Regions from separate parts of the Blautia fusiformis genome, predicted to be linked through region 1. Evidence: predicted binding sites of a transcription regulator. Region 1 holds the regulator's gene; each other region holds the start of a gene.
What was found. The regulator Rex, encoded in region 1, represses fermentation and respiration genes when NADH is low (regulators of the CRP and FNR family bind a similar motif). The targets are predictions, from matches to a motif close to ATTGTTAANTANTTAACAAT.

Region 1 (5,955 bases):
AGTTATTTCTGTGAGGATTTCACAGAGCATATGGAACCATATATGGAGCAGTGGAAAAAAAGAGGATTTTTCCCGGATGGGATCTATACAGGATTTCTTTCTGACGATAAGCAGGCAGACAGGATCCTGAAATTTATGGATGCGTTTGCAGGGAAGGATACTCTGATCCTTACAGATCCGGTGATGGGGGATGACGGCGCGGTTTATCCGATCTATACAGAAGAGCTTCGTAGCCGGTTCTGCGAACTGACACGTCGTTCCTATGTGATCACACCGAACCTTACGGAAGCCCTCCTTCTTCTCTACGGAAAAGAAAAAATGGAGGAGATCTGGAAGGAACTGCAAAAGGCATCAGAGGCCCGGCGGATGGAAGAAATCCGGGAGATCGGGTGCGGACTTGCCCGGAAATTTTCACTTCCTGCCGTTGTGATCACCGGAGTGGATCACAGGGAGGAGGGGCAGCCTCTGAAAATGGGGAATCTTGTCCTGGAAAACGGAAACAGCTCCTGGGTATTTGCAGAGAAATCCGGCGGAAGCTATTCCGGGACAGGAGATCTTTTTGCATCCGTGCTCAGTGCAGGGCTGGTAAAAAGATATTCCATGAAAACCTGTGCAGAGCTGGCCGTGGATTTTATCTCGGCATCGATCCGGGATGCGGTGGAGGAAGGAACAGACCGTAACGATGGTGTATGCTTTGAACAGCATCTCGGCATGCTGCTTCCATAAAAACATAAGGGGATAAAAAAGAGCTGACCGTCAGGCCAGCTCTTCCCATTTTTCATAAAGTTCTTCCAGTTCTTCAGCGATGGATGCTTTTTCGCGGCTCAGCTTTGTACATTCCGCTACATTGGTGCAGACATCCGGAAGGACCATGGTTTCGTCGATCTCGCTGTCTCTTGTTTCCAGCTCTTCGATACGGGCTTCGACTTTTTTTAGCTCGGCTTCCCGTTTTCGTTTCTTTGCCTGTTCTTCCTTCATCTGCTGCCAGGAAAGCTTGTTCTCGGAAACCGCTTTTTCTTCTGCAGGTGCCTCCGGAGAAGTGCTTCCCGGTGCATAGGTACTGGTCAGCTCCTCCTTCTTTTCCAGATAGTAATCATAATCACCGATGTAATTTACCACTGCCTGGTTTGTCAGCTCCATGATCCTGGTCGCAGTCTGATTGATAAAGTAACGGTCATGGGATACATAAAGGACTGTACCGGTGTAGCTGACCAGTGCTTCCTCCAGGATCTCCTTGGAGGCAATATCCAGATGGTTGGTAGGCTCGTCAAGGATCAGGAAGTTGGCTTCGGAAAGCATCAGCTTTGCAAGGGAAACACGGCCTCTTTCTCCACCGGAAAGTGCGGAGATCTCCTTGAAAACATCATCTCCGGTAAAGAGAAATGCGGCAAGCATATTTCGGATCTCGGTCTCTGTGAGAGTCGGATAAGTATCGGAGATCTCCTGGAAAATCGTTTTGTCCATATGCAGAACATGATGTTCCTGATCGTAATAACCGATCTGCACCTTGGAACCAAGGGAAAATTTGCCGGCATCTGCCTCAATAAGACCGTTGATGATCTTCAGCATGGTGGTCTTTCCGGTTCCGTTGTTTCCGATCAGTGCCACACGCTCGCCGCGTTTGATATCAAAGGAGATATCGGAGAACAGGGTCTGTCCCGGAAAGGCCTTGGAAAGCGCTTCCACGTGGAGCACATCGTTTCCGCTTAACACCCGTGGTTCCAGCGAGATACGCATCCGGTCCTGGAGCTCAAGAGGTTTTTCAATTCTCTGTACACGGTCCAGCATTTTTTCACGGCTTTCCGCACGTTTGATGGATTTTTCACGGTTAAAGGATTTCAGCTTGGCGATAACGGCTTCCTGATGCTTGATATCCCGCTGCTGATTTAAGTATGCCTTGTACTGTGCGTCACGAAGCTGAGCCTTCTTGAGAGCATAGGCAGAGTAGTTGCCGCTGTATACGCGGGTCTGTCCGGCTTCGATCTCAATGACCTTGGTGACCACCTTATCCAGAAAATAACGGTCATGGGAGACGATAAAAACAGCTCCCGGATAATTCAGAAGATAAGTTTCCAGCCAGGATATGCTTTCCATATCCAGGTGATTGGTTGGCTCATCCAGAAGCAGGATATCCGGCTTGGAAAGAAGCATCTTGCCCAGCGCCACGCGGGTTTTCTGACCGCCGGAAAGAGTTTCAATCTGCTTGTCATAATCTTCCTCCGTGAAGCCGAGACCCTTTAAGACACCGGTCAGCTCACTTTTGTAAGCGTATCCGTTCTCCAGCTCAAACTGATGGGTCAGGCGGGTATAGGTTTCCATCAGACGGTTCAGCTCATCACCGGTCACCGTGTTCATTTCCTGTTCCATATTGCGGATACGGCGTTCCATATCGATGATGTGCTGCTTGGTGGTAAGAAGCTCTTCGTAGATGGTATGATGTCCGTGGATATCCTGGTACTGGGCAAGATAGCCGATATTTTTATCCCGGGCAAGCACCACGGTACCGGAATCAGCAGAAAGCTCCTGCATGATGATACGCAGCAGTGTGGTCTTTCCTGCACCGTTGCAGCCGATCAGAGCAGCCTTTTCACGGTCTTCAATGTGAAAGGATGCATCATTTAAAATTACTTTTTCGCCAAAGGCCTTGCATATATTCTGACATGATAAAATCATAAAAACTGTCCTCCTGTATAAAGAATCACCCCTGTTTATGTCTGAACAGGGAAAAATCCTCCACCTATTATAACGGAAACTGCCGGGATTTCAAAGAAAAAATCAATTATTAGAAAAAATATAAAGAAATTTGTACAGAATAGACAACTTTAATTGACAGGAAAATGTCAATTCGTTATAATTAACCTAGTGTAAGGTAAGGAGGAAAACTATCGTGGAGACAAAACAAATCTCGAAAGCGGTGATTAAGCGTCTGCCACGCTATTACCGCTACTTAGGAGAGCTGATGGAAGATAATGTAGAACGTATTTCTTCCAATGAATTAAGTAAGAAGATGCATACCACAGCTTCTCAGATCCGTCAGGATCTTAATAATTTTGGCGGTTTTGGGCAGCAGGGGTATGGCTATAATGTACACTATCTTTATACAGAGATCGGTAAGATCCTGGGACTGGATACCGTTCATCCGATGATCATCCTGGGTGCCGGTAATCTGGGACAGGCACTTGCCAATTATGTGGATTTTGAGAAGCGCGGGTTCAGGCTGGTTGGTATCTTTGACGTAAATCCTGTGCTTGAGGGCATCGCAGTCCGTGGACTTGAGATCCAAATGCTCAGTGAGCTTCCGTTTTTCCTGAGAGAGAATAACGTGGAGATCGCGATTCTGACACTTCCCAAGAATAAAGCCAAGGAAATGGCGGATATCCTGGTGGAGAACGGGATCAAGGCAATCTGGAATTTTGCACATCTCGATCTTGAGACACCGGATGATGTGATCGTAGAGAACGTTCATCTTTCCGAGAGTCTGATGACACTGTCTTATAATCTCAGTAAATACAGGCAGGAACATGTGGATAAGTAAGAATTGTTAAGCTGCCGGAAACGGCAGCTTTCTCTATGACAGAGGGGAGGCAGAAGACAGAATGAAGAAGCTTGTTACCTGCAAAGAAATGAAGGATCTGGACTCCACAACGATCCGTGAGATCGGAGTTCCCTCCGAGGTTCTGATGGAGCGGGCAGCACTGAAGGTGGTAGAGGAAACAGAAAAGTATCTCCAGAAGGACGAAAGGATCCTGGTAGTCTGCGGAAGCGGAAATAATGGCGGTGACGGTATCGCTGTTGCCAGATTGTTCCATCTGAAGGGGATCCGGGTAGAGTTTTATATGGTCGGAAACAAAGATAAAATGACCAGAGAGACTGCTCTTCAGTATAAGATCGCTTCCGGTTATCGTGTCCCGGAGGTGAATAACCCGCAGTGGAGTGAATATACTACTATAGTAGATGCCGTGTTTGGGGTAGGCCTGACGCGTCCGATCGAGGGGCATTATGCTGATATCATCCATGAGATGAACAGTGCGAGGGCCAAAAAGATCGCAGTTGACATCCCGTCAGGAGTGAACGGAGATACTGGCCTGGAAATGGGAATTGCCTTCAGCGCCGATCTGACTGTCACATTTGCCTACCGGAAAAGAGGTCTTTGCTTTTATCCGGGAAGACTGTATGCAGGAAGGATCGTTACCGCCGATATCGGGATCTATGAGCAAGAAGCTGTGACTGCATCTGCCGCCTGTCTGGAAAATAAAGATCTGAAGCTGTTTCCGGAACGTGATCCCGGCGGAAACAAGGGTACCTTCGGAAAAGTGCTCTTTGTGACCGGAAGTGAGGGAATGTGCGGAGCCGCTTATTTAAGCGCCAGTGCAGCACTTCGTGCCGGTGCGGGAATGGTAAAGATCCAGACTGTGGAAGCCAACAGGATCCCACTGCAGATACTCCTTCCGGAGGCTATGGTCTGCAGCCGCTTTGATCAGGAATCCAATGAACAGCTTCTATCCTGGTGTGATGTGATCGTGATCGGACCGGGACTTGGAACATCAGTGGCCAGCCGTGAGAGAGAACAGTGGTTTCTCACGGCGGCTGCCCGGGAGAAAAAGCCGCTGATCCTGGATGCGGACGGCCTGAACCTTCTGGCTGCACATCCACAGTGGTATCAGTATCTGGGAGAGCATGTAGTCCTGACACCGCATATCGGAGAAATGAGCCGGCTCAGTGGCAGAACGATCCAGGAGATCCAGCATGAGATCGCAGATATTGCACTGAAATGTGCTGCGGAAACAGGCTCTGTGTGCGTATTGAAGGATGCATGTACGGTGATCGCAGATGAGAAAAGCCAGATGTATCTGAATCTTTCCGGTAATTCCGGAATGGCAACTGCAGGAAGCGGAGATGTGCTTTCCGGGATCCTGGCAGCAGTGTTATGTATGTATCTGAAAACGGAGGAACAGCCTCCCATGGTTTTAAAGGCCGCGTTAGGTGTTTATCTTCACGGACTTTGCGGTGATCTTGCAGCCGCTGAAAAAGGAAAGCGCAGTATGCTGGCAGGAGATATCATAGAATATCTGCCCAAGGCATTAGCTATAGGTGAAGAGGAGTCGGAATTATGAAAAAATACGAGAGAGTAAAAGCACTGGTATCACTGGATGCCATTGCCCACAATTTTGAGGAAATGCATAAAAATGTCAAAGAAGGGACAAAGATCATCGCTGTGATCAAGGCGGACGGTTATGGCCATGGTGCCAGAGCTATTGCCCGTCTGATCCAGGACTATGACTATATCTGGGGATTTGCAACAGCTACTGCAGAGGAGGCACTGGAACTTCGGCATGCAGGGATCACCAAGCCTGTCCTGATCCTTGGCCTTGTATTTGAGGAATATTATGAGGAACTTGCAGCCAATGATATCCGAATCACCATATCGGATCTTAATACAGCGGCAGAATATGCAAAAGCAGGTGCACGCATTGGAAAAAATGTACATATTCATCTGGCTCTGGATACGGGAATGACAAGGATCGGATATGCGGATATTCCGGAAAATGCGATAAAGATCGAAAAAATCTCAAAAATCCCGAATCTGGTGATCGAGGGAATGTTTACCCATTTTGCCAGGGCGGATGAGACCGACCGTTCTCCTGCACTGGTGCAGCTGGACCGTTATCTCCGTTTTGCAGAGCTTCTGGAAAAAAGAGGTGTTCATATTCCGGTACGTCACTGCTCCAACAGTGCAGGTATCATCCGTGTTCCGGAAGCAAATCTCAATGTCGTTCGTGCTGGCATCACCATTTACGGTATTTATCCGTCAGAGGAGGTAGAACGTGATATTGTGAAGCTGACACCTGCAATGGAGCTGAAAAGTCATGTATCCTATGTGAAAAATGTGGAACGTGGAACAGCGGTAAGCTATGGAGGAACGTTTGTTACAGAACGCTTTACCAGAATGGCAAC
Region 2 (5,955 bases), on a different contig from region 1:
GTGGACGATCATGGGAAGGACCTGGTCTGTAGTTGCTGCCTCGATGTCAGGATGAAAAGAAACACGGTTTTCCATAAAGTAATTCATATACATTTCTCTGGTGCTGGTCCCTTCCGCAAGACCTACAAAGGGCAGATCCTGAAGCTCATGGATGCTGATAGGGGCAGTGGTCAGATCCTTATATTTGCTTCCGCATACAAGGATCTCCCGGTAACGCAGGAGACTTTTTTTCTGTAAAGGTTTGCGGATGGAGATCGGAGTGGTGACAATAGCGAAATCCACCGCATAATTTTTCAGTGCCTGTACTGCCTGAGGAGTAGAATGGTTAAAGAGGCGCAGGCGAACATGGGGATATTGCTCGCGGAACAGCTCCAGCTTTTCCAGAAGGATCAGACGCAGGGCATTTTCGCTGGCGCCGATGGAAACCAGACCATGCTCCAGCTCTCCGTTCTGGCGGATCTCCTCCTCGCCTAGGGACAGCTGCTCAAAAGCCAGGGCAACGTGTTCATAAAGCTGGCGGCCTTCCGGTGTAAGTGCGATTCCTTTGTTGGAGCGGAGAAAGAGCGTACATTTCAGCTCCTGCTCCAGGTTGTTCATACAGCGGGTGATATTTGGCTGATTGTTGTGAAGAGCTCTTGCTGCCTTGGTAAAGCTCTTATACTGGGCTACATAATAAAAGATCCGGTAGTAGTCGTAAGTGATCATGTATTGTCTCCATCCTGTGATATGATTTTAATATGTTTACGATATTAATAATACTTTTTACATTTGCTTCTGAGCAAACTATAATACACCCGAGGAAAAAAATCAATGACAGGAGTGATTTAGAGTGGTTTCAGGAGGCAGAAAGCTGCAGAGCGCAGACCGGCAGATGTCAGAAGCTTTTATCACAAGTGTATTTCTGGCAATGTCCGGCGGATTTCAGGATGCCTACACATACTTTACAAGAGATGAGGTGTTTTCCAACGCCCAGACAGGCAACGTGGTTCTGATGAGCCAAAATTTTATGACAGGACAGTGGGGAGAGGGCTTAAGGTACCTGTTCCCTGTTTTAGCCTTTGCCATTGGTGTTGTAGCGGCGGAGCGGATCCAGAGTACCTTTAAATATGCAAAAAAACTTCACTGGAGGCAGATGATCCTGCTGATCGAGATCCTGATCCTTTTTGCGGTGGGATTTATGCCGGGAGAATTGGATATGCTGGCAACCGTACTGGTATCCTTTTCCTGCGCCATGCAGGTACAGACCTTCCGGAAGGTGGGTGGTTATTCCTATGCAAGCACCATGTGCATTGGAAATTTACGAAGCGGCACGGCGGCGTTGTCCGTGTATTGTCGTGAAAAACGTCCGGAACAGTTGAAGCAGGCTCTTTATTATTTCGGAATAATTTTCTTTTTTGCCATTGGAGCCGGCGGCGGAGGAAATCTGTCCATGAGGCTGGGGATCCCGGCAATCTGGGTATCGGATGTTTTGCTTCTGCTCAGCTTTATTCTGATGTTTTCCAGTAAACATAGAGATTAGAAAGGGTGAGGAATTGTGGAAAACAGCACATTATTCCCAAGAGAGGAAAAGGCGGAGCTTTTATTTGAAAAGATCCTGAAGGATCCGGAGGCGTGCAGACGGCTGACGGAGACCTTCTATGAATCCATGGATGCGGATACAGACATAGAATGCGGATATCTTCCTCCGGAAAAATTCGCCTATGCATTGCTGGACGCATATAAAAACCGTGATCTGACAGCTCTCCTTATGGCGATCTGCCAGAACAGTATGTTTGATCTTCTGCGAAATTCTTTTCTGGCACCGTTCAGGTTCAATGCAGATGGACAGGAGAATCCGGTGTTTCTCACAGATGAAAACGGAAATTTTCTGCGGGAAAAGGGAATCCATGTAAGTGACAGGGATTACGACCGGTTCCGCAGGATATACAGGGAGAAACCTGGTGTAAAGATGTATCTGGCGTATGGCTATCGGAAGCGCCATTCCTATGATGAAGCTACCATGGAAGTTGAAGAGTATAAAATGGGCGAACATATCGGTGTGCTGCTGGTGTATGAGCTTCCGGACAGCATAAAGGAAAAGGAAACGGAGGCACAGGCCTATGCGGCTGTATGGGATATCATGATGGCAATTCAGAAGAAGCTTCCAAGAGCCTTTGTGTATTATGGGCAGGATTCTGTGGAGGATGGTGGCAAACGTTATGACGGACTGGGCGTTTTTCTACCCATCCATAAATTTGCGGACCGCCTGGAAAAAATGATCGGGATTGCTGATGAGATCGTAATGAAATAGAATGTACAAAAAAAGGACTGCTTTTGTATTGCTCCGGTTATCAGAAGGATAGCTGATGACCGGAAGCTACAGAAAGCAGTCCTTTTTGTATGCCCGTCAGGTGCAGTAGCGGAACATTTTGTCCGTAAGGATCCTGGCGAAAATAAGGCCCAGGGGAAGAGCAACGATGATCAGGATCGCAGCTGCAAACCAGGAGGCGGAAACATTCAGGGACATGATCCCCAGATTGTAGATTGCCCGGTAGAGATAAAGTCCGGGAACCATGATCACAATGGATGGCACGGTAATGGAAATCCTGGGATATCCCACTTTGGTTTTAATGAGGGAGGCCAGAAGTCCGGCTGTCAGTGCTCCGAAAAAAGCCGCGGCAGCAGGTGGGAAACCGGCAAGATCAACAAGCTCCAGACGCAAAGTGTTGGACAGTGCGCCGATGAAGGCGGCAGCTGCGGCTAGACGGACAGGGCTGTTGAACATGACCGAAAAGCCGAATACCCCGCAGAAGCTTGCCAGAAGCCGGAACAGGATCCTCTGAGCTGCCGAAAGCTCCAGAGGCAGGAAATCCACAGGCTTCAGATGAAGAAGCAGTGCCATCAGCCAGGCAGAGACAGCAGCCACCATTACAACAATAATGGCGTAGGCCAGTCGTTCCAGACCGGAACGCATATCCAGCTTGGCAAGGTCGATCCCGCTTGTGATAAACGGAAAGCCCGGAATGATAAACAGCATGGAACAGATGTACCCGGCCTCATGCTGGACGGAAATGTGGAACAGAAGCTCTGCCAGCTTCAGGAAGCCTGCATATACAAGACAGGCGGAGGAAACAGAAACTGCAATGCACATAAACAGAGTAAAATGATGCTTGCCAAGCTTGCAGCGGATGGCGTTTCCGATGCCTGCGCCTGCAAAAGCCAGGATCATTTCCAGCGGGCCACCGCCCAGAAGAAAAGTAAATGCACCACAGGCCAGTGCAGAAGCCAGTCCCAGGGCGGCAGGGGAATAAAGCCCGTGGATCCGCTCGATCTCATCTAACTGACTGTGCAGTGCTTCACCGCTCATATGGATACCCTCCGCAGGAAAATCACTGACAAAATGTTCCAGCCTGTTCAGTCTGGAAGTATTTACGCCGGTGGTAGTCAGACTAAGTGCATGGGAAAAACTGCTCTCACCGTCAAAGCAGGTGTAGCTTATAGACATCAGTCCGATATCTGCGGAACAGGTGATACCAAGTGCTTCTGACAATGTATTCATGGAACTCCGTACCCGCCAGGCACCGGTCCCACAGGAGAGAAGCATCATGCCTGTACGGCCGATCAGGGAAGCTTTTTCGGAAAGAGAAGCTTCGGTAATGGGCTGGCTGTTCTTGGTACTTACGTAGTTGTGCCAAGGGATTTCCATATGATTACGTTTGATCAGAATATCTGACATAGAAATCACTTCTTTCTATATATTAAAATCATATAGTTACTATTATAAATATATATAATAACTATAATCAGATATATTGTAGCCATTATTCTGAAAAAGTCAAGTATAGATGGAGTAAAATCTGACAGTACCAAAACGTCACTGTTAAAGATTTATCATTTTTTTGCGGAAAATGAATTTTTTTGGTTGCTTTTACGTACAATTTATGTATAATTGTGGATAGGGATGTTGGAATGACCAATTCCTATGGCAGGATGACAAAAACCTGCAGCAGTAGGTGGCTATCATAATTACTATTAAAGAAGAGAGGTAAATGTTAAGATGGCAAAAATCGATTTAACAAAGTATGGTATTACCGGAACAACTGAGATCGTGTACAATCCTTCCTACGAGACATTATTTGAGGAAGAGACCAAACCGGAGCTTGAAGGATTTGAGAAGGGTCAGGTCAGTGAGCTTGGTGCTGTCAATGTAATGACAGGTATCTACACAGGACGTTCCCCTAAAGACAAATATATCGTTATGGATGAGAACTCCAAGGACACAGTTTGGTGGACATCCGATGAGTACAAGAACGATAACCATCCGGCAACTCAGGAAGCATGGAATGCAGTTAAAGATCTTGCCAAGAAGGAGCTTTCCAACAAGAAACTTTTCGTAGTAGATGCATTCTGCGGAGCTAACAAAGACACACGTATGGCTATCCGTTTCATCGTTGAGGTTGCATGGCAGGCACACTTCGTAACAAACATGTTCATTCAGCCGACAGCTGAGGAGCTTGAGAACTTTGAGCCGGATTTCGTTGTTTACAACGCATCCAAGGCTAAAGTTGAGAACTACAAAGAATTAGGACTTAACTCTGAGACAGCTGTAATGTTCAACATTACAAGCCGTGAGCAGGTTATCGTTAATACATGGTACGGCGGAGAGATGAAGAAAGGTATGTTCTCCATGATGAACTACTATCTGCCGCTGAAGGGCATCGCTTCCATGCACTGCTCTGCAAACACAGACCTTAACGGAGAGAACACAGCAATCTTCTTCGGTCTTTCCGGAACAGGTAAGACAACACTTTCCACAGATCCTAAGCGTCTTCTGATCGGTGATGACGAGCATGGCTGGGATGACAACGGAGTATTCAACTTCGAGGGTGGATGCTACGCTAAGGTTATCAACCTTGACAAAGAGTCTGAGCCGGACATCTACAATGCGATCAAGAGAAACGCTCTTCTTGAGAACGTAACACTTGATGCTGAGGGCAAGATCGACTTCGCTGACAAGAGCGTAACAGAGAACACACGTGTTTCTTATCCGATCAACCACATCGAGAACATTGTTCGCCCTGTATCTTCTGCACCGGCAGCGAAAGAGGTTATCTTCCTGTCCGCAGATGCATTCGGCGTACTTCCTCCAGTATCTATCCTGACACCGGAGCAGACACAGTACTACTTCCTTTCCGGATTCACAGCTAAGCTTGCTGGTACAGAGCGTGGAATCACAGAGCCTACTCCTACATTCTCCGCATGCTTCGGACAGGCATTCCTTGAGCTTCATCCGACAAAATATGCTGAGGAGCTCGTTAAGAGAATGGAGAAGAGTGGTGCGAAAGCATACCTCGTTAACACAGGATGGAATGGAACTGGAAAACGTATCTCCATCAAAGATACTCGTGGTATCATCGATGCTATCCTTGACGGATCTATCCTTAAAGCTCCGACAAAGAAGATCCCATTCTTCAACTTCGAGGTTCCGACAGAGCTTCCAGGCGTAGATCCTGCAATCCTTGACCCACGTGACACATATGCAGATGCTGCAGAGTGGGAGACAAAGGCTAAAGATCTTGCTGCAAGATTCGTTAAGAACTTTGCTAAATATGAAGGAAATGCAGCTGGTAAAGCACTCGTTGCAGCTGGCCCGCAGGCATAATCAGTCATTCCAACTGAATACAGATCGTAGACTTAACCGGGAGCGGATTTATCCGCTCCCGGTTTTTTGACAAACAACTGAGGATTTATTATTTGATATAGAACTGTGCAGTGCGAAGCATGTTTCCAGACATGGAATAAACAGAAAGTTGAAGATATCTACCTGTAAAATAAAAAACTTTGGCTTGACTAACAAAGGACATATGGTGTATCCTTTCTGAGAAGTTAAGCGGGAGACCAGTAAGACTGTAAAAATTCTCTTTGCACTGCATTACATTCGAACAGGATGCGAGATCAACAGTACAAACTGAGCAG
Region 3 (5,955 bases), on a different contig from region 1:
CGCATCAAAGTTACAGTTATCCTTACAGGATCCGCATTTGATACATACGTCGTTGTTGATTACATGTGGATGCTTGATCTTTCCTGAAATCGCACCAGCCGGACAGTTCTTCGCACACTTGCCGCAGCCGATACAGAACTCAGGATTGATATGGAATTGACGGAGCGCCGTGCAGACCTTCGCACGACATTTCTTATCTACGATATGCTCTACATATTCGTCACGGAAACGCTTCAGAGTACTGATGACTGGAAGCGGTGCACTCTTACCGAGGCCGCACAGTGCCATGCTCTGAACCATGTTTGCAAGCTCTTCCAGCTCATCCAGGTCAGAAAGCTCGCCCTTGCCTTCAACGATCCTCTCCAGGATCTCAAGCATACGTTTCGTACCTTCACGGCAAGGAACACATTTACCACAGCTCTCACGCTGTGTAAAGCTCATGAAGAAACGTGCAACCTCTACCATACAGGTATTCTCATCCATAACAACCAGTCCGCCGGATCCCATGATAGCGTCCAGCTTCTTAACGGAATCAAAATCAAGCGGATGATCGATCTGGTCATCGATCAGACATCCACCGGATGGTCCGCCGATCTGTACTCCCTTAAATGCAGCACCACTCTTAAGACCACCGCCGATGTCATAAATGATATGGCGGAGACTTGTTCCCATCGGCACCTCGATAAGACCGGTGTTCTCAATGGAACCGGTAAGTGAGAAGGTCTTTGTTCCGGGGCTTCCTTCTGTACCGATGGTGTGGAACCAGTCAGCACCCTGAAGGATGATCTTCGGTACGTTGGCGTAGGTCTCTACGTTATTGAGAACAGTAGGTTTACCCCACAGACCCTGCTCGACAGTTCTCGGAGGTTTTACTCGAGGCATACCTCTGTTGCCTTCGATAGAGGCAGTCAAGGCAGAACCTTCACCACATACGAACGCTCCGGCACCGCGATTGATATGTAAGTGGAAATTGATACCGGAACCAAGGATATTATCGCCAAGAAGGCCATAGGACTCTGCCTGCTCAATGGCCATCCGGAGTCTCTGTACAGAAAGAGGATACTCGGCACGTACATAAATATAACCATCCTCTGCACCTACTGCATAGGCAGCGATCACCATACCCTCGATCATCTTGTAAGGATCACCTTCCATTACAGAGCCATCCATAAATGCTCCCGGGTCACCCTCATCACCGTTACATACTACATAACGGACTTTTTCCGGCTGGCGTGCAACCTGTGACCATTTCTTGCCTGCAGGGAAACCTGCACCGCCACGGCCGCGGAGGCCGGACTTCGTGATCTCATCAATAACATCCTGTGGGGTCATTTCAAAGAACGCCTTCGCCATTGCGGAAAAGCCGCCTACGGAAATATATTCATCAATGGACTCTGCATCGATCTTGCCACAGTTCTCAAGAACGATCCTTGTCTGCTGGTTCAGGAACGGAATGTCACTCGGATGCGGACAGGCCTCATCATCATGACGATAAAACAGACGCTCAACAGGCAGTCCGCAGATCACGGTCTTCTCTACGATCTCGCGACAGTCATCTACCTGAACATGTACATACTGATAATCATATGGCTCAATTCTCATAAGAGGACCAAGCTCACATAAGCCCTGGCATCCGGTCTTAACGATTCCTACATGAGGAACATCCTTCTGCATCTCAACTGCAACGCCCTCGATTCCCTCGCAAAGTCTTGACATTTCTTCATAAATCTTCTGAGCACCGGAAGCAATACATCCGGTACCGGAACAGACGAGAACACGGCAGGTATAGCCATCAAGATTCTTCTTAACCTCAGCCTGTTTGTTTTTCAGATCTTCCATACTGGTTATACTCATACGCTCTCACCTCTCAATTCATTTAAAAGCTCAACAGCCTTCTCAGGAGTCATCTTCGGGTGAACTTCATCATTTACAGTCAGTGTCGGTGCAAGTCCGCAGGCACCAAGACAGGAGACTGTCTCAACGGTAAACATCATATCATCTGTAGTATGCTTCTTATGACTCAGTCCAAGCTCCTTCAGCATTGCTTCCTTTACAGGCATGGACTTACGTACATGACAGGCAGTACCGTCACATACCTTGATGATGTACTTGCCCTTCGGCTCAAAGGAAAAGTTCTCATAGAAAGTAGCTACACTGTACGCCTTCGCTTCTTTTACACCAATCTGTTCCGCAACATAAGTAAGAAGCTCTCCCGGAAGATAACGGTACTCAGCCTGAATATCCTGCATGATCGGAATCAGTGATGCAGCTTTCCGGCCGTAGTGCTCGATGATCTCGTCCGTTTTCCTGTAATACGTCTGGTCTAACATTCGGTTCCCTCCTTGTTTCTCATAGATTTTCCACTTGATCAACCTGTTCCACTACAGGTTAATGCTTTAACACTCTGTCAGTGCCTCATTTACGTGCCTATCATTATATTGCACTATTTTCGTGCTTTTAATTATAACTTATATCGTCATTTTTCACAAGATATTTTTTCGTTTTTTTCAGAATATATTAGAAAGTTTACAACGTCTTACTGGTTTTGCATCTATTTTTTATAATAAATGTGCATTTTTTAACATTCATGACAATAAAGAAACAAATATTCTTTTTTTGTTTCTGCTAAAAAAACATTTCCTATTGTTGATTTTATTTCTCAATTACTATAAGATGAATAAAAAGTGCGTGGAAAACATTTTAATCATTTTTTGAAAAGGAGAACATTTATGCGAAATCTCGACACACCAGTTAAACAGATCCGGCGAAAAATTTTTACAGAAATTGCAAAGATCGGATTTGAATCCACGGACGAATCCCTTATCCACGATATCGAATCCATTCCTTACAATATTGTAGAAGAACGTGCGAAATACCGCGAGAGCATCTATCGTGAAAGAGCTGTTGCAAGTGAACGTGTCCGTCTGGCCATGGGACTTTCCCTCCGCCCGGAGAACCGTTCTGTACATCTTACTGATGGCGTAAAAGCCAGCAATATTGATGAAAAATATTATGAACCACCTCTTATGCAGGTGATTCCTTCCGCATGTTCCGCATGCGAATCCAACAAATACGAAGTCAGCAACATGTGCCGCGGCTGTGTTGCACATCCCTGTTTACTCACCTGCCCCAAAGGCGCCATTTCCATGGTAAACGGAAAATCCTTCATCGACCAGGACAAATGCATTCACTGCGGAAGATGCAAAGCTGTCTGTCCCTACGACGCCATCGCCCATAAAGAACGTCCCTGCGAACGCGCCTGCGGTGTAAAAGCCATCGAAAGCGATGAACAGGGACGCGCTTCCATCAACCAGGATAAATGTGTATCCTGCGGTATGTGTATGGTCAGCTGCCCATTCGGTGCCATCTCTGATAAATCCCAGATTTTCCAGCTGGCACATGCCCTCCGTGAGGGAACTGAGATTATTGCAGAAATTGCACCAGCTTACATCAATCAGTTCGGTGAAGATGTAACTCCCGGTAAATTCCGCTCTGCTTTAACTCAGCTTGGATTTTCCAATATTTATGAAGTAGCACTCGGCGCAGACATCGGCTGTATTTCCGAGGCCCATCATTATGCAAAAGAAGTAGCCACCGGCAATCTCCCGTTCCTGCTTACCTCCTGCTGTCCGTCATGGTCTGTAATGGCGAAGAAATACTTCCCGGCTATGATTGACAACATCTCACAGGAACTGACCCCGATGGTGGCAACTGCCCGCATTGTAAAAAAAGAACATCCCAATGCGAAAGTAGTATTCATCGGACCATGCGCCTCCAAGAAACTGGAAGCCATGCGCCATTCCGTAAGAAGTGATGTGGATTTTGTTATCACTTTCGAAGAACTTTGGGGATTGTTCGATGCCAAAGATATCATTCCATCTGCATGCGAGGATATTCCGGAAGAAACCCAGGCCGCAACCGCCGCAGGACGAGGATACGCCATCGCCGGCGGCGTAGCTGGTGCCATTGAAGCCTGTCTGAAGGAATATTATCCTGATGTCCCCGTCCACATCGAACACGCTGAAAGCCTCGCTGAGTGCAAAAAAGTTCTCACTCTGGCCAAAGCCGGCAAGATCAAAAACTGCATGATCGAAGGAATGGCCTGTCCGGGAGGCTGCATCGGCGGTGCAGGAACCAATGCCGGCTTCGCAAAAACCTCCAAAGCACTCAAGAAATATGTAGATGGCTCAGACCCTAAGATTCCATCTCAGGAACTTGAAAATCTGGAATTGAATTAATTAATCTTTGACACAAAAAGATGTGCGCCTGTTTTTATTCAGACGCACATCTCCATTTCATCATTTCTCCACAGCCTCTGTGCTCTCCGGCCAGGTATATTCCTCACCTTTCAGATTTGCCAGAAGGCTTCTAAGCTTATATCCATAGCTTCTCCCGGCGGCCCATCCACCGCCGTAAGGATTCTCCTGAATCCCAAGCCATTCCACATAAGGTGCACTCTCCCGGGTCACATACTGAAAACGGTTATCCACACAGACCTGATTCAGTTCATCCGAAGACGCATAAGCCTTCAGATGCTGTACCTGAGCCCGAATCCCGGTCCTGACATCCGGAAAGGAATTTCCGGCAACACCGCCGCCGGTAGTCCCAAGTCCGGAAAAATTAAACTGCCCGGCACTGGCATCTCCGCCAAACTGAAGCCAACCGGTCTCAAGCATCGCCTGCTCAAAAACAACCTCCCCACGGACACCCTCCGCATCCGCTTCCTCTGTCACAATTGTGCAAAACGTATCAATGTCCGGTGCGCCACCCTCTGTCAGGATACCGGAAGGATATTCCACATTCTGCGCCTCATACTGCGCCACCATATCCTCCCCAGTCACTGTGGTACACCCCATGATCGTATAATATCCGTAAGTATTATCTGTGGAATCATCCACAAAACTATCTGCATCACTCTCTCCGGATGGCTGGGGCTTGGAGATCTGTCCCTCCATGGAATGATCCGCTTCTTCTGCAAAAACACCCACAGGCGTTCCGAATACCAGAACGCCTGCAAGCATCATCATCCGTAAACAAAAACTATTTCGGAATCTGTACATATATCAATAATCAATCCTTTATTACTGCGCTTTTCTCATTGCTGCTTCAACTACGTGTCCTACAAGAACAGAAGTTGTAACACTTCCTACTCCGCCAGGAACCGGTGTGATCGCATCAACGATTGGCTCAACTGCCGCATAATCAACATCACCACAAAGCTTACCCTCTGCATTGACATTGATACCAACATCGATAATGGTCTGTCCCTCTCTGACATAATCAGCGCCGACAACACCAGCACGACCAGCTGCAACGATGACGATATCCGCCTCTTTTGCAACAGACGGCATATCAACGGTTCTTGTATGGCAGATCGTTACTGTCGCATTTTTCTTAACAAGCATCATGGCAGCCGGTTTACCAACTACAAGACTTCTTCCGATAACAACCGCTTTTTTGCCTGTGCAGTCGATTCCATAGTGATCAAGGATCTCCATGCATGCCTGCGGTGTACATGGCGGGAATCCGATCTTCTTGCCTGTAAATACACCAGACATGGAAAGATCTGTCATACAGTCAACATCCTTCTCTGCTGCAAGTGCATTCTCGATCACTGCCTGATCCAGATGTTTTGGCAGCGGACGGAACAGAAGAACTCCATGGATCTTGTCATCTTTGTTTACTTTATCGATGGTTGCAAGAAGCTCATCCTGGGAAACATCCTCCGGAAGAAGAATTTTCTCACATGCAACACCAAGAGTCTCACAGCGCTTTGTAGCACCTCTCTCATAGGAAATATCGCTTGGATTCTCACCAACACGGATAATGCAAAGTGTAGGATCTACACCTTTTGCCTGAAGCTCTGCAACGTTCGCTTTGATCTTTTCATTGAGAGCCGCTGTTACTTCTTTACCTAATAACTGCTTTGCCATTTGTCTGGTTCCTCCTATTTCA
Region 4 (5,955 bases), on a different contig from region 1:
TCGGATGGAACTTGCGGATGTTTTCCGGTGTTCCTTCTGTGTTTTTGAAGATGTAAAGATTATCAAGCTGTTCAGCACGATGCATGAGATAGTGCGGGAAATCAGCAAGACGGTTCTTTGCAGGGATCTTTGAGATCAGAGATGCAAGTCCGCCAAGCTCATTGCCTTTTTCCAGAAGGAAGGTATTGCATCCAACCTCTGCGGCTGTACAGGCAGCTTCCAGTCCGGCAGTGCCGCCGCCGATAACGACTACGTTGCAGTTTTTATTTACATGTTTTTTCTTATATACATCGCCCTCAAGAACAGATGGGTTTACAGTACAGCGGATCGGACGGTTTACACCGATACGGTTTCCGGCACAGCCAACGTTACAGGAGATACATTTGCGGAGGTCACACTCATGACCTGTGGCAACCTTGTTTACCCATGCAGGGTCTGCGATCAGACCACGGCCCATACCGATCAAGTCTGCATCACCGTCAGCCAGGATACGCTCAGCAACCTTCGGGTCACGGACATTACCCATGGAGATACATGGCTTGTTGAATTTTTCTCTTACGGCCTTTGCCATGTAGGAACGCCATCCGTCCGGGAGATAATTTGCATCGATCTGGTACTGGATGGAACCGTTAAGTCCGCAGGAAACATCAAAGATATCAACCTCTTCCTGAAGATAATCCAGGTATTCCAGAGTATCCTCCAGTGTATTTCCGCCTTCCATCAGCTCATCCGCACTGAGACGGAGCATGATCGGGAAGAAAGGTCCTACCTGTTTCCTTACCTCATCGATGACCATACGGCAGAAACGGGTACGGTTCTCAACAGATCCGCCGAACTCGTCGGTACGCTTGTTTGTGATCGGGGAGAGGAACTGACTGATCAGATAGGAGTGTCCTGCATGGATCTCTACCGCGTCAAAGCCAGCTGTCTGTGCACGTTTTGCAGCCTCACCGTATTTTTTTACGATGTGAAGGATCTCGTCTTTGGAAAGAGGTCGCGGGATCTCGCCGCCTTCTTTGGATGGAACGTCAGATGCGGAAACCGGCTGCATGTTGATCCTGGAAGAAACAGCGGAAGCTCCGGCATGGTTGATCTGGATCGCGATCTTTGTTCCGTATCTATGAATATTTTCACAGAATTTGAAAAGACGTGGCAGATAGTTGTCATGGTCGATGCGCAGCTGTGTGGTTCCGTTGGAGCCTTGCGGGGAATCGATGCTTGCGTTCTCTACGATGATGAGACCTGTGCCACCCTTCGCACGCTGCTCATAATAATTGATATGAAGAAAACTCATTTCGCCGTTCTGTTCACCGTAGTTGGTGCCCATCGGCATCATAACAATACGGTTCTTGATAGTCATATTTTTAACGGTTAATGGGGAAAAAATATGCGGATAATCATTCTTCATCTGAAAAAAACCTCCCTGGTTATTTTAAATAGAATCGTTTGTTTGTGTTAATTATATAACAAAATAATCTATAAAACTAATTCATAATACGAGCGATATAATAAAAATAATCTATAGATTTTTGTGTATCATCTTTCAGGCTGCAGGTACTTGCATGTTTATAATGTGAAAAAAACAGATGTAGAACGGTAACGCTAACTGGAAAATGGTATCGGATCCAGGGGTTTACATATATGATTTTAACGTGTTATCATAACAAATAAAAAAGATACAGAAAACGGAGAAACGGGCAGGCTGAAACGGATCAAATGTAAGACTGTATTTCCGCGTTCTGTAAAAAGACAGGAGATAGATAAAATGGAATTCTGGGATATTTACGATGCAGATAAGAAACCGACAGGACGAACTATGAAGCGCAATGACTGGTGTTTAAAGGATGGAGAGTATCATCTGACAGTTTTGGGCGTGGTAGCAAGACCGGACAAGACCTTTCTTATTACTAAACGTGTGATGACAAAGGCCTGGGCTCCGGGCTGGTGGGAGGTTTCCGGCGGTGCAGCCCAGGCAGGAGAGGCTTCCCGTGATGCAGTACTCCGTGAGGTGAAAGAGGAGACCGGACTGGACGCCAGTGAGGCAGAGGGCGGATACCTTTTTACATATAAAAGAGAGAACCCGGGGGAAGGAGATAATTACTTTGTGGATGTGTACCGTTTTGTCATGGATGTGGAGGATAAGGATCTGAAGCTTCAGACAGAAGAGACAGACGGATATATGTTTGCAACCCTGGAGCAGATCCGGGCGTTTGCCGCAGAGGGAAAATTCCTACATTATGACAGTATTAAGAAGGTGTTTGAGTTCTGAGCAGATTTTTGAATGATTTTTATCCTGATGTGGAAATAGATGTTGTTTTCTGTGGATTTATATTTCGATTAACGTTGTTTTTTGCCTTATTTTCGAAGAATTGTATTGACATTAAGAGGCTCAGATAGTAAAATTTAACGTAGGGAAATTATAAGCCGGATGAACAGAGTCCGGCTTATCGAATATTACGTACGTCGAGAACATCTGACGCATCAAATTATGTTTTGCACAGCTGAACTTGATGCAGTAATTTCTGAGAGTGCTATAGATCGATCGGGAAGAATATAGCAGTAATTAAAAAAATGCTGTAATACGAAATTTTTGAAAGCGAGGAATCATCAATGGCGGATGAACATAGAGATCAGATCAGAATCGTACAGGAAACCGTAGCCGGTAAGGAGATCACATTTGCCCATATCATGGGTGGTCCGGCACCTATCATATATCAGAAGCTTGGACTGAATCCGCAGGTGGACTATGGATCATCTGCAATTGGTATCATGAACATGACACCTTCCGAGTCTGCTGTGATCGCATCCGATATTGCTGTGAAGAGCGGTAATGTGTATCTTGGATTTGCAGACCGTTTTACAGGAACACTGATCATAACAGGAGAGATTTCCGATGTGCAGACTGCAATGGAGGAGATCGTGGATTATTTCCGTGATACTCTGGGATATGTAGTATGCAATATCACCAAGAGATAAGGAAGTGTACCATGGAAGAACGGATAACAAAGGAAGAACTGCTGGAGAGGCTGTTTCATGATGATTATGAGAACCTTAAGGGAAGAAGACTTCGGCTGACCCGGGTGAGAGTACCTGGAAAGGAGCTTTCCTTTGCACATGTTTTTACACCAAATGACAGATCGATATATGAGAATCTTGCGTTACATATCGGTGTTCATGAAGGTGAAGATCACAGAGGAGATGCCATCGGCATGGTCCGTGTCACACCCTGGGAGGCAATCGTGGTTGCGGCAGATGTTGCAGTGAAGGCAGCTCATGTGGAAGTAGGATTTATGGATCGTTTCTGCGGGACGCTGATCCTGACAGGCGGTTTTACGGAAGTGATGACAGCCGTGGAGGAAGTGGTACGATTTTTCCATGAGACATTGAAATTCGATGTCTGTAAGATCCACAGAAGCTGAGGCAGGACGGGATAAAAAATGAAAAAAATTTTTCTGATGGGTCGAAGTGAAGCCGGCAAAACATCCCTGACACAGGCGCTTAAAGGGGAAGAGCTTCATTATCATAAGACTCAGTATACCAATACAAATGAAGATACTATTGATTCACCGGGAGAATATGCGGAATCCAAGCATTTCAGCGTAGGACTGGCCTGCTTTTCCTTTGAGGCGGATGTGATCGCCATTGTACAGGCAGCCAATGAGCCCTTTAACCTGTTTAGTGACGGCAGCAGGAATTTTCTACTACGGCCGCTGATCGGGATCATCACCAAGGTGGATTCTCCCCATGCCAACATTCCCATGGTCAGACAGTGGATGGAGAACATGGGCTGTGAGAGGATCTTTATGGTAAATAACAAGACAAGGGAAGGCATCAGCGAGCTGATGGATTATCTGCAGGATGATCTCCCGACGCTTACGCTTGAACAGGCGAAATTCAAGCAGAGCCTTGGCCTTAACGAATGGGATTCCATGCCGGAAGGGGTGGAGTATCCGGAATCCATACGGTAAAATAGTAATATTCACGAAAAATGAATAAAAATACAAAATTCAAACAGAAAAAGTAGAAATTCCTCCGGAACTGTGATATACTGTCATCGTTTGGAAGATTCGTGGGCTGAAATGTAAGATCCCCAGAGCATGAAGGATAAAGAGGATAGAAACGGGGCTCGCAGATATATGGCAGAAGAGCTGTATGTCGGGAACACCGGGTATCCGTATCTGCCTTCATGTTCCGGGGATTTTTTATATTCTATACACAGATTTTCCGAGTGGATGCAAAAGACAAAAAATAAGAAGGACAGGAGAGGAAAAGATGTTTGAATTATTTGAAAATCTGACCAACTGGCTCTGGGGACTGCCGTTGCTGATCACGATCCTCGCTACAGGCGTATATCTGACAGTACGTTCCGGTTTCTTCCAGTTTCGCCATTTTGGTTACATTGTGAAAAACATGTTCAGTAAAGAACGTCGCCAGGAAGGCGGAGATGACGGAAAGAGCCTGACACCGTTCCAGGCTATTTCCATTGCGATCGGAGGTACTGTTGGTGTATCCAATATGTCCGGTGTTGCAACGGCTATTGCAACAGGAGGACCTGGGGCATTATTCTGGCTCTGGATCGCAGCGCTTCTTGCCATGGTCATCAAGATGGCAGAGGTAACACTTGCTGTATACTACAGAGAGAAACAGCCAAACGGTGAGTACCAGGGAGGCCCGACCTACTACATGCAGAAGGGGCTTGGCGGAGAGAAAAAGCTTCCCTTCTGGAAACTTTTTGCAGTACTGTTCGGCGGCTGTATTTTCATGACATGGTTCATTACTTTGCAGAATTATACAGTATCAGAGGCTGTCGGAAGTACCTTCCACCTGCCGTACATCGTACCGTCACTTTTGTATGTGGCAGCGATCTATCTGATCATCATCGGCGGTGTAAAGAAAGTCGGCGTGATCTCTTCCTATATGACACCGATCATGTGTATGCTTTACATTGTAGGCTCTCTCGCAATACTGGTAGTGAATTTTGACAAGCTGCCGGAAACCTTTGGACTGATCTTCAAGGGTGCATTTACAACACAGGCGGCAGTCGGCGGATTTATGGGAGCCGGTGTTGCAACAGCAATGCGTCTTGGCTTTGCCCGTTCCGTATACAGCAACGAGGCAGGCTGGGGAACATCTCCTATGATCCATGCTTCCGCAAAGACAGACCATCCTGTAAAACAGGGACTGATGGGAGCATTTGAGGTATTTGCAGACACCATCGTAGTCTGCTCCATGACAGGTCTTGTTGTTATCATCACCGGCTACTGGAATTCAGGACTTCAGGGATCAGAGCTGACACTGACAGCATTTGAGTCTGGAATGGGCTCCATTGCGAGAGCACTGATCGCGATCAGTATTTTTCTTTTTGGATTAACAACATCAACCGGATGGTTCACCTACTACAGCGTGATCCTGAAGCACTGGCTGAAAAATAATCAGAAGGTTCTGAAGATTGCAGAGAAGGTTTTTATCCTTGGAACACCATTATGGGGTCTTCTGGTCACAGTGCTTACTCTTTACGGAAACGGAACACCGGCGCAGCTGTGGGTAATTGCAGACTTTACAACCGTATTCCCTACATTTGTAAATGTTGCCACATTGTTTATCTTAAGTGGTACTTTCTTTAAACTGCTGAAGGATTACAAGGCGCGTTACATGGGAATCGGAAAGGTAGACAAGGATATGGCACTTTTCTACGAGGATAAAAAAGAAAAAGAGGAAAAATAAACAGTGGATACAATTTTTTTTAACGGATGTATAAGAACACTGGATGACAGTGAAAAAGTGGCAGAGGCTGTGGGAATCGAAAATGGCCGGATCGTTTTTGTGGGAACTGATAAAGAAGCGGAAGCTTTTTCCTGCAAAAAGCGGATCGACCTTAAGGGAAGGCTGATGCTGCCCGGTTTTGTGGATACACATATGCATATGCTGCATTATGCATTTGTGGAAAGATCTGTA

Region 2: pckA (phosphoenolpyruvate carboxykinase (ATP)) is a predicted target of Rex. The motif match lies at 3,856-3,875, and genes of this name have one in related genera.
Region 3: LKD46_RS05845 (4Fe-4S dicluster domain-containing protein) is a predicted target of Rex. The motif match lies at 2,567-2,586, and genes of this name have one in related genera.
Region 4: LKD46_RS01370 (oxidoreductase) is a predicted target of Rex. The motif match lies at 1,452-1,471, and genes of this name have one in related genera.

What each region holds. Positions count from the first base shown of each region.
Region 1 is NZ_JAJEPT010000007.1:78,954-84,908, forward strand. It holds gene LKD46_RS07905 (pyridoxamine kinase) at 1-726, shown strand, start outside; gene abc-f (ribosomal protection-like ABC-F family protein) at 757-2,673, opposite strand; gene LKD46_RS07915 (redox-sensing transcriptional repressor Rex) at 2,888-3,535, shown strand; gene LKD46_RS07920 (bifunctional ADP-dependent NAD(P)H-hydrate dehydratase/NAD(P)H-hydrate epimerase) at 3,597-5,114, shown strand; gene alr (alanine racemase) at 5,111-5,955, shown strand, end outside.
Region 2 is NZ_JAJEPT010000010.1:7,260-13,214, forward strand. It holds gene LKD46_RS09635 (LysR family transcriptional regulator) at 1-705, opposite strand, end outside; gene LKD46_RS09640 (YoaK family protein) at 872-1,519, shown strand; gene LKD46_RS09645 (DUF4866 domain-containing protein) at 1,535-2,290, shown strand; gene LKD46_RS09650 (threonine/serine exporter family protein) at 2,387-3,715, opposite strand; gene pckA (phosphoenolpyruvate carboxykinase (ATP)) at 4,037-5,641, shown strand; NiCo riboswitch at 5,938-5,955, shown strand, end outside.
Region 3 is NZ_JAJEPT010000005.1:29,503-35,457, reverse strand. It holds gene LKD46_RS05855 (NADH-quinone oxidoreductase subunit NuoF) at 1-1,854, opposite strand, end outside; gene LKD46_RS05850 (complex I 24 kDa subunit family protein) at 1,851-2,330, opposite strand; gene LKD46_RS05845 (4Fe-4S dicluster domain-containing protein) at 2,730-4,238, shown strand; gene LKD46_RS05840 (glucosaminidase domain-containing protein) at 4,299-5,060, opposite strand; gene LKD46_RS05835 (bifunctional 5,10-methylenetetrahydrofolate dehydrogenase/5,10-methenyltetrahydrofolate cyclohydrolase) at 5,082-5,933, opposite strand; gene LKD46_RS05830 (cyclodeaminase/cyclohydrolase family protein) at 5,948-5,955, opposite strand, start outside.
Region 4 is NZ_JAJEPT010000001.1:270,401-276,355, forward strand. It holds gene LKD46_RS01370 (oxidoreductase) at 1-1,408, opposite strand, end outside; gene LKD46_RS01375 (NUDIX hydrolase) at 1,766-2,269, shown strand; gene LKD46_RS01380 (BMC domain-containing protein) at 2,611-2,976, shown strand; gene LKD46_RS01385 (BMC domain-containing protein) at 2,988-3,419, shown strand; gene LKD46_RS01390 (EutP/PduV family microcompartment system protein) at 3,438-3,968, shown strand; gene LKD46_RS01395 (hypothetical protein) at 4,098-4,280, shown strand; gene LKD46_RS01400 (alanine/glycine:cation symporter family protein) at 4,273-5,724, shown strand; gene LKD46_RS01405 (amidohydrolase) at 5,728-5,955, shown strand, end outside.